Regions from separate parts of the Microbacterium pollutisoli genome, predicted to be linked through region 2. Evidence: predicted binding sites of a transcription regulator. Region 2 holds the regulator's gene; the other holds the start of a gene.
The links. The regulator HspR, encoded in region 2, represses chaperone genes until heat shock. The targets are predictions, from matches to a motif close to AAGTTGAGTCNNNNNGACTCAACTT.
Positions count from the first base shown of each region.

Region 1 (4,266 bases), on a different contig from region 2:
TGACCAGGTGCGTACCGGTGCGGCCAGCGCGATGCGGGTGGGCTGCCCGGGCGTGATCTCCGTGGATGCCACGGGGGCACCGGCCGCGTCGATGCGGACGTGCGCGGGTGGGGCCGCATCGCCGTGCGTGGTGGCGTGCACGGTGATCTCGAGGTCGCCGGTGTCGAGGTGCGGCACCAGGTCGAGGTGCGAGACGTGCGTCGCCGGGACGATCTCGAGCCACACCGTCTGCCAGATGCCCGACTGCGGGGTGTACCAGATGCCGCCGCGCGAGCCGGACTGCTTGCCGCGGGCGAGCCACGCGGCATCCGTCACATCTCGTACGGCGACGACGAGCTCGTGGGTACCGGCGGCGTCGGCCGGGTCGTCGGCGTCGGCCGGGTCGTGGGCTCCAGCCGAGCCGGCCGGCTCGTCGACACGCCCGGCCAGCGCCCCCGTGATGTCGAAGGTGAAAGGCAGGTAGCCGCCGGTGTGGCCGCCGACCTCGATGCCGTCGACGGCGACGCGACAGCTCTGGTCGACGGCGCCGAAGTGCAGCAGCACCCGCTCGCCGGGCCCCAACGCGCGCGGCAGGGTGAAGGTGCGGCGGTACCACAGCAGCTGGTCGTGGTGCAGAGCGCGGCCGACCCCCGACAGGGGCATCTCGGGCGAGAACGGCACGATGATCTCCCCCGACCAGCGGCGCGGCGGCCGGGTCGGATCGTCGACCGCCAAAGGGTCGTATTCCGCGTACGGCGTGAAGGTGCAGTCCCACCGGCCGTTGAGGTTCAGCCAGTCGCCGCGCACGAGCTGCGGGCGCGGGTATTCGGGCAGCGGCGCCTCGGGGTCGAGCTGTTCGCCCCACGGCGTGAGCATCGCAGCGGTCATGCGTCGACCACCGCCGATGCGTCGGCGGCGACGGGTGCGCGGCGTGCCAGCAGAACCGGGATCGCCACGAGCAGCGCGATCGCGGCGGCGGCGAGGAACATCCACGGCGTGGGCACCTGCTTGATCACGCCGAGGTCTTCATAGGTCTCGTTGGCGCCGATGATCACGAACGCGCCGATGAACGGCCCGACGAGCATGGGAACCAGGACGATGAAGATCATCCGCAGCCCTTGCACCATGCCGACGCGGTCGACCGGCGTCTGGTCGCGGACGTTGGCCGACAGGGAGGCGGTGGAGAGCATGAACCCGCCCATCATGACCGTGCCGAACGCGATGACGGTGAGCATGTCGCGGGCGAAGAACATGCCGATCAGCCCGGCGATCATGATGCCGACCGTCGGCAGCACGGCGCGCATCTTGCCGACGCGGTCGATGACGCGGCCGCCCACGACGCTGATGATCGCGGCCAGGGTCAGCACGCTGGCGAGGATGATCGCGTACCCGTCGATGCGCAGATACCGCTGGATGTAGATGATCAGGTACGGGATGAACACCTGCGAGCTGGTGCCGATGATCGCCCAGGCGACCAGGAGGACGTAGAGACGGGGGTTGGCCCGCACGGTGCTGGGGCGCAGGCCGTGGATGAGGGCGGCGAGGTAGCCGTCGGTGTTCTTCTCGATCGACGGCGCGTCGCGCACGAGGAACCAGGCGATCACGCCGACGACGGCGGTGACGCCCCCGACGATGCCGAAGAACAGCTTCCACTCGCCGGCCTGGGTGAGCCCGTCGAGGGCGCCGAACACCACCAGCATCGACATGAGCGGAAGGACGGCGAGCGTCGCGTCCACCCGGCCGCGGTTCGACGGATGGGTCACGTCGGTCACCCAGGCGTTGAAGGCGGCGTCATTGGCTCCCGACCCGAACAGCGACATGACGCAGTCGAGCACCACGATCGCGACGACCGCGGTGCCGACGACCTGCGCGGCCAAGACCCCCGACTCGGGCTGGACGAAACCGAAGGTTGCGGTGGTGGCACCCCACAGGATGTAGCCGACCGCGATGAACGGGCGGCGGGTGCGCACCTTGTCGGACCACGCACCGACGACCATCGTGGCCAGGGTCGCCGCGATCGCGGAGGCGGCGACGAGGACGGCGATCACGGTGGGGTCGGTGGTGATCGTGTCGTAGACGAACACGTTGAGGTACATGTTCTCGACGGTCCACGCGAGTTGGCCGACGAAGCCGACCAGGACGACCACGAACCAGGTGCGGGCACCGACCGGCACGCGCCGGGCGGGGTCCGGTGCAGCGGGTGCACCTGTGCCGGTGGTGGGGGCGCTGTGCAGGTTCGGGCCGTCGGGGTGGTCGGCGGGCACAGCGGTGCGGTCGGTCATCGGCAACCTTGCTTCTGTCCGGGGGTGTTCGGGTCGCCTAGATCCTATGCCCTGGCGTCCCACCGCGCGGGCCTGTTTCCCGCGGAGCATGCGATGGGTGGGTGGATGCCGGAAAACGCGTACCGCCCCGGTCCGGAATCGGACACGGGGCGGTAGGTGGATGCCGGGGCCGGCCCGCCTCCGCCTGCTCGAGGCGGGTGCGGACCGGCGTCCCGCGATCACTGGTCGATCGGCTGCGGCTCTTCGCTGGATTCGTGCGCCTGGATCATCGGCGCGTCGGCGCCGGCGACCACCTGCACCTTGCGCGGCTTGGCCTTCTCGCTGACCGGGATGGTCACCGTCAGCACACCGTTGTTGTAGGTGGCCGCGATGTTCTCGGTGTCGATGCCCTGGCCGAGGTTCAGCTGGCGCAGGAAGCTGGCCGCCTCGCGCTCACGGGTGATCCACTTGACGTCGTCGCCCGAGTGCAGGGTGCGCTCGGCGCGGATGGTCAGCAGCTGACCGTCCACGTCGATGTCGACCGAGCCCGGGTCGATTCCCGGCAGGTCGGCGCTCAGCACATAGTGGTCACCGTCGCGATACAGGTCCATCGGCATGCGGCGCGGGCCGCGGCGCGTGTCGAAGAGGGTAGACGCGAGACGGTCGAGGTCACGGAACGGGTCATACGTGGCCATTTTTCTCTCCTTGTCTGGTGTTCTGCATGAGGTTCAAAGTTGAGTCGATGCGACTCAAGTACCTTCAGATTAGCACTCTCGATGCGAGAGTGCTAGTCGTTCGCGTACGGCGAACGCACCTCCTCCCCAAGACGCGCGTCATCGCGCTTGTCCACAACTTCCCCGCCCGGGCGACCTGCGGGTTCCGGCACCGCCACCGTGGACTCATGCCCCGACAGCCACTGCCCCTGCCACGAGATCTCTCGACCGCGTTCACCTCCGCCGAGGCCCGCGCCCACGGGGTGTCTGCCGACCGGCTCCGCGCGCGCGACCTGCACCGCCCGTTCCGCGGCGTGCGCGTCCGGCACGATGTCGGCCGTGAGCGACCGGTGACGCCGCTGACGCCGCTGGCACCCGTGACGACGCTGACGCCACTGGCCCGCGACCTTGCGGCGCGAGCGGCGATCCTGGCGCGGATCCGTGCACACGATCTCGTCGCTCCCGCGCACGCGTTCTATATCGGGACCAGCGCACTGGCCGTGTATGGGCTGCCGTTCATCGACCCGGAAGCGGCGGCCGCCGGCGACCTCGAGGTGGGCGTGTTCGCTCCGCGCCGAGCGCTGCGGCGCCCCGGCATCCACTCGGTTCAGATCACGCCGGGGCTCGCCCAGGTCCGCGTGCACGACGGACATCGCGTGGCCGCGCCGGCATCGCTGTGGGCGCTGCTCGGGCGCATTCACTCCGTCCGTCAACTCGTCGCCATCGGCGATGCGATGATCCGCATCCCGCGCAACGATCGCGGACGGCCAGAGCCCGCCCGGCAACTTGCGACCGTCGAACAACTGCAGGAAGCGGTCGGATCGGGGCGGCGTCGCGGCGGGCCGCGGCTCAGGGCGGCCCTGCCGCTGCTGCGCACCGGAAGCATGTCGGTTCTCGAATCCGACTTCCGCTTCGACGTGATGCTCAGCGACCTGCCCGAGCCTGCCCTCGACGTCGAGATGCGCGATGCGCGGGGCACCCTGCTGGGCATCAGCGACGCGGTGTACTCGCAGTTCGGTGTCGCCATCGAAGTGGAGGGCGACCACCATCGCACTTCGCGCACCCAGTGGGATCGCGATATCGCGAAGTACGCTGCCTATGCCGCCCACGGCTACGAGGTCGTGCGACTCACCGCCCGCGACATCCGCGGCGGCCGCGCCGTGGCCATCGTGCGGAACGTGCTGCTGCGCCGGGGGTGGCGCCCGCCCGTGTGACGCCGGGGGTGCTTGTTGCGCGCGCTCGAGCTCCCGCACCTGGAAGTTGGCGCATGTGTGGGGTATCCCCACGGCGGTCTCAAGTGGTCAGTGCAACAC
Region 1 is NZ_JBNYWT010000010.1:2,329-6,594, forward strand. Features, by position in the region: gene ACQ143_RS14680 (glycoside hydrolase family 2 protein) at 1-867, opposite strand, end outside; gene ACQ143_RS14685 (MFS transporter) at 864-2,261, opposite strand; gene ACQ143_RS14690 (Hsp20/alpha crystallin family protein) at 2,480-2,935, opposite strand; gene ACQ143_RS14695 (hypothetical protein) at 3,142-4,167, shown strand.
Region 1: the regulator HspR is predicted to act here: its motif matches at 2,972-2,996, upstream of ACQ143_RS14690 (Hsp20/alpha crystallin family protein).

Region 2 (4,266 bases):
ACCTCAAGCGGGTCCAGGCCGAGTACGCCAACTACCGCCGTCGGACGGAGGAGCAGCGTCAGCTGGAGAACGAGCGCGCCACCGGATCGGTGGCCGCCAAGCTGCTGCCGGTGCTCGACGACCTCGACCGTGCCGAGAAGCACGGCGACCTCATCGAAGGCGCCGCGCTGACCGTGATCGCCGAGAAGCTGCGCGCGGTCGTCTCGCGCCTGGGCGTCGAGCGCTACGGCGAGGCCGGCGAGGAGTTCGACCCGCGCCAGCATGAGGCCATCTTCCAGGCGCCCACGCCCGGTACCGAGACGCCGACCATCCTCGAGGTCGTCGAGGTCGGCTACCGCATCGGCACGACCGAGCTTCGCCCCGCGAAGGTCGTCGTGGCCGTCCCGGCGGAGTAGTCGAGGAGAGCGCATGGCCAGTCAGGACTGGTTCGACAAGGACTTCTACAAGATCCTCGGGGTGTCCAAGGACGTCACCGACGCCGATCTGAAGAAGGCCTATCGCAAGCTCGCGCGCAAGTACCACCCCGACTCGACGCAGGGCGACCCCGCCGCCGAGGCGAAGTTCAAGGAGATCAGCGAGGCGTACGCCGTGCTGAGCGACAAGAAGGAGCGCGAGGAGTACGACCAGATCCGCGCCATGGGGTCGGGTGCCCGCTTCCAGGCGCCCGGCTCCGGCGGCGGATTCGAGGACGTGTTCAGCCGCTTCGGTCGCGGTGGTGCGCAGCAGGCCGACTTCGATGACCTGTTCGCCATGTTCGGACAGCAGGGCGGCGGGCGGTTCGGCTCGGGCCGGTTCGGGCAGCCCTCGGGCGGGTTCCGGGGCTTCGGCGGGCCGCAGCGCGGCGCCGACGTGAGCGCGCGCACGACGCTCGACTTCCTGACGGCGGTGCGCGGCGAGACCATCTCGCTGGCCGGTGAGGACGGCAAGCCGTTCAAGGTGAAGATCCCCGCCGGTGTCGCCGACGGGCAGAAGATCCGGCTGCGCGGCCGCGGGCGGCCCTCGCCCGACGGCGGGGAGCCCGGCGACATCGTGGTGACCGTGACCGTGCGTCCGCACCCGGTGTTCACCCGCGACGGGCTGAACCTGCGGCTGACCGTGCCGGTGACCTTCACCGAGGCGGCGCTGGGGGCGACCATCGAGGTCCCGACCCTCGGCGGCGACCCGGTCAAGCTGCGCGTCGCCCCGGGCACCCCCTCCGGGCGCGTGCTGCGGGTCAAGGGGCGCGGCGTACAGACTGCCAAGGGCACCGGCGACCTGCTCGCCGAGGTGCAGGTGGTCGTGCCCACGCACCTGGACGACCGCGCTCGGGAGGCGCTCGAGCGGTTCCGCGAGCTCGAGCCCAAGGAGAACCCGCGGGCGGAGCTGATGAGCCGCGCTCGGGAGTGACCCGGCGCGGCGAGACGCGGCGCCCGGCACGGGCACGAGGATGACAGAGGAGGAGTGCCATGGTCGATCGACCCGTCGATGAGGAGGCGCCGATCTTCACGATCGCCGTCGCCGCGGAACTGGCCGGCATGCACCCGCAGACACTCCGGCAGTACGACCGGCTGGGGCTCGTCGTCCCGGCGCGCACGCAGGGTGGCTCGCGCCGCTATTCGCTGCGCCACGTCGAGCAGCTGCGTGAGGTCGCCCAGCTGTCGGCCGACGGCATGAGCCTGCCCGCCATCGCGCGCATCCTCGACCTGGAGGACCACGTGCGCGCCTTGCGGAAGGAGGTGAGCGAGCTCGAGCAGCGCCTGCGCGAAGAGGTGGAGAACCGGCGCGGCGTGCGCGTGTTCGCCGCCGGGCCGTCCGGCAACGTCGTGACGCTGCGCCACGGCACCCGCGTCCGCCGCGCGACCGAGGTCGTACTCTGGCGTCCGCGCGCGCACGACGACTGAGGTGCGGCGGCGCGGCGGGCGATCCCGTGGCATCCTGTCGTCCCCGTGGCATCCTGTCGTCCACCCCATACCGCGCAGTCGGTATCCTGGGCGAGGGGTAGCGTCGGATTCGACGACGAGGAGGTCGACATGGAGATCACCGGGGCAGTGCTGGAGCTGTCGGGTGCGCGCAGGCCGTTCGCGCAGACGCGCCCGTTCACCGTCGGACCCCTCGAGCTCGATCCGCCCGGCGCTGGCGAGGTGCTCGTGCGCATCGAAGCCGCCGGCGTGTGCCACTCCGACCTCAGCGTGGTCGACGGGAACCGGCGCCGGCCCACGCCCATGCTCCTCGGCCACGAAGCCGCCGGCATCGTCGAGCAGTTCGGTGCCGGTGTGGACGACCTGTCCGTCGGCGACCGGGTGGTCCTGACCTTCCTGCCGCGCTGCGGGCAGTGCGCGGGATGCCGCACCGACGGCCGACTGCCCTGCGAAGTCGGCACCGCGGCGAACAACGCCGGGACGCTCGTCGGCGGTGGCATCCGGCTGCACCGCGACGGCACCGACGTGCACCACCACCTCGGAGCCAGCGCGTTCGCCAGCCACGCCGTCGTGCACCGCACTTCGATCGTGCCGGTGCCGGCCGATGTGCCGGCCGAGATCGCCGCTCTGCTCGGCTGCGCCGTGCTCACCGGCGGGGGCGCCGTGCTCAACGCGGCGCGCCCCGCATCCGGTTCACGCCTGATCGTGGTGGGCCTGGGCGGTGTCGGCATGGCCGCGCTGCTGGTGGCCGTCGCCCTCGGGCTCGACGTGGTCGGCGTCGACGCCGTGCCCGCCAAGCTGGACCTCGCCCGGACGCTCGGGGCGAGCGACGCGCTGACACCGGACGCGGCGGTGGATGCCGGCATCCGGGCCCCCGCCGTCGTCGAGGCCGCGGGGCACCCGCGGGCGTTCGAGACCGCGATCGCGCTGACCGCGCCCGGTGGCACGACCGTCACGGTGGGCCTGCCCGCCCCCGATGCCCGCAGCGAGATCTCGCCGCTGCAGCTGACCGCCGAGGCGCGCACCGTCATCGGCAGCTACCTCGGCTCGGCGGTGCCGAGCCGGGACATCCCGCACTACGTCGAGCTGTGGCGGTCGGGACGGCTGCCGCTCGAGAAGCTCGTCTCCAGCCGCATCCGGCTGGACGAGATCGACACCGCCATGGACCGGCTCGCCGCCGGCGGCGAGCTGCGCCAGCTCATCACCTTCTGACCCGCCGGGCCACCGGCATCCACCACCGAAAGGGAATCGCATGACCCGCACCGCCATCGTCACCGGAGCCGCCCGCGGCATCGGCGCCGCCACCGCACAGCGTCTCGCCGCCGACGGGTTCGCCGTCGCCGTGCTCGACCTCGACGCAGCCGCCTGCGCCGACACCGTCGCCGCGATCGAAGCCGCCGGCGGTCGTGCGCTCGCCGTGGGTGCGAACGTCGCCGACAGCGCCGCCGTCGCCGCTGCCGTCGAGACGATCGTCGCCGAGCTGGGGGCGCCGACCGTGCTGGTCAACAACGCCGGGATCATCCGCGACAACCTGCTGTTCAAGATGACCGAAGACGACTGGGACGCGGTGCTGACCGTGCACCTGCGCGGGGCGTTCCTCATGACCAAGGCCGTGCAGGCGCACATGGTCGAGGCCGGCTGGGGCCGGATCGTCAACCTGTCGTCGACGTCGGCACTGGGCAACCGCGGCCAGGCGAACTATGCGGCCGCCAAGGCCGGCATGCAGGGGTTCACGAAGACCCTCGCGATCGAGCTGGGCCGCTTCGGCGTGACCGCGAACGCGATCGCTCCGGGGTTCATCCAGACCGACATGACCCGGGCCACGGCCGAGCGGCTCGGGGTGTCGTTCGACGACTTCGTCGCCGCCAACGCGAAGGAGATCCCCGTCGGACGCGGTGGCACGCCCGAGGACATCGCCGCGGCCGTGTCGTTCTTCGTCCGTGAAGAGGCCGGCTTCGTCTCCGGCCAGGTGCTGTACGTGGCGGGCGGGCCGCGCGCATGAGCATCCGGGTGGCATCGGTCGCGGAGCTGCCGGCAGCGGTCGGGCAGGCCGCGACCGGAGAGTGGTTCGAGATCTCGCAGGACCGCATCGCCGGGTTCGCCGACGTGACCGAGGACTGGCAGTGGATCCACCTCGACGCCGTGCGCGCCGCGGCCGGGCCCTTCGGCGGCACGATCGCGCACGGCTATCTGACCCTGTCGCTGCTGCCCCGGCTGGTCGACGGCCTGCTCCAGGTCGACGGCGTGGGCATGGCGGTCAACTACGGGCTCGACAAGGTGCGGTTCCTGCAGCCGGTGCGCGCCGGATCGCGCGTGCGCGCGACGACCGAGGTGGTCTCGGCCGAGCCGGGCGCCCAGGGCACCCGCG
Region 2 is NZ_JBNYWT010000002.1:382,057-386,322, reverse strand. Features, by position in the region: gene ACQ143_RS06675 (nucleotide exchange factor GrpE) at 1-395, shown strand, start outside; gene ACQ143_RS06670 (DnaJ C-terminal domain-containing protein) at 409-1,386, shown strand; gene ACQ143_RS06665 (heat shock protein transcriptional repressor HspR) at 1,446-1,880, shown strand; gene ACQ143_RS06660 (alcohol dehydrogenase catalytic domain-containing protein) at 2,010-3,110, shown strand; gene ACQ143_RS06655 (SDR family oxidoreductase) at 3,151-3,900, shown strand; gene ACQ143_RS06650 (MaoC family dehydratase) at 3,897-4,266, shown strand, end outside.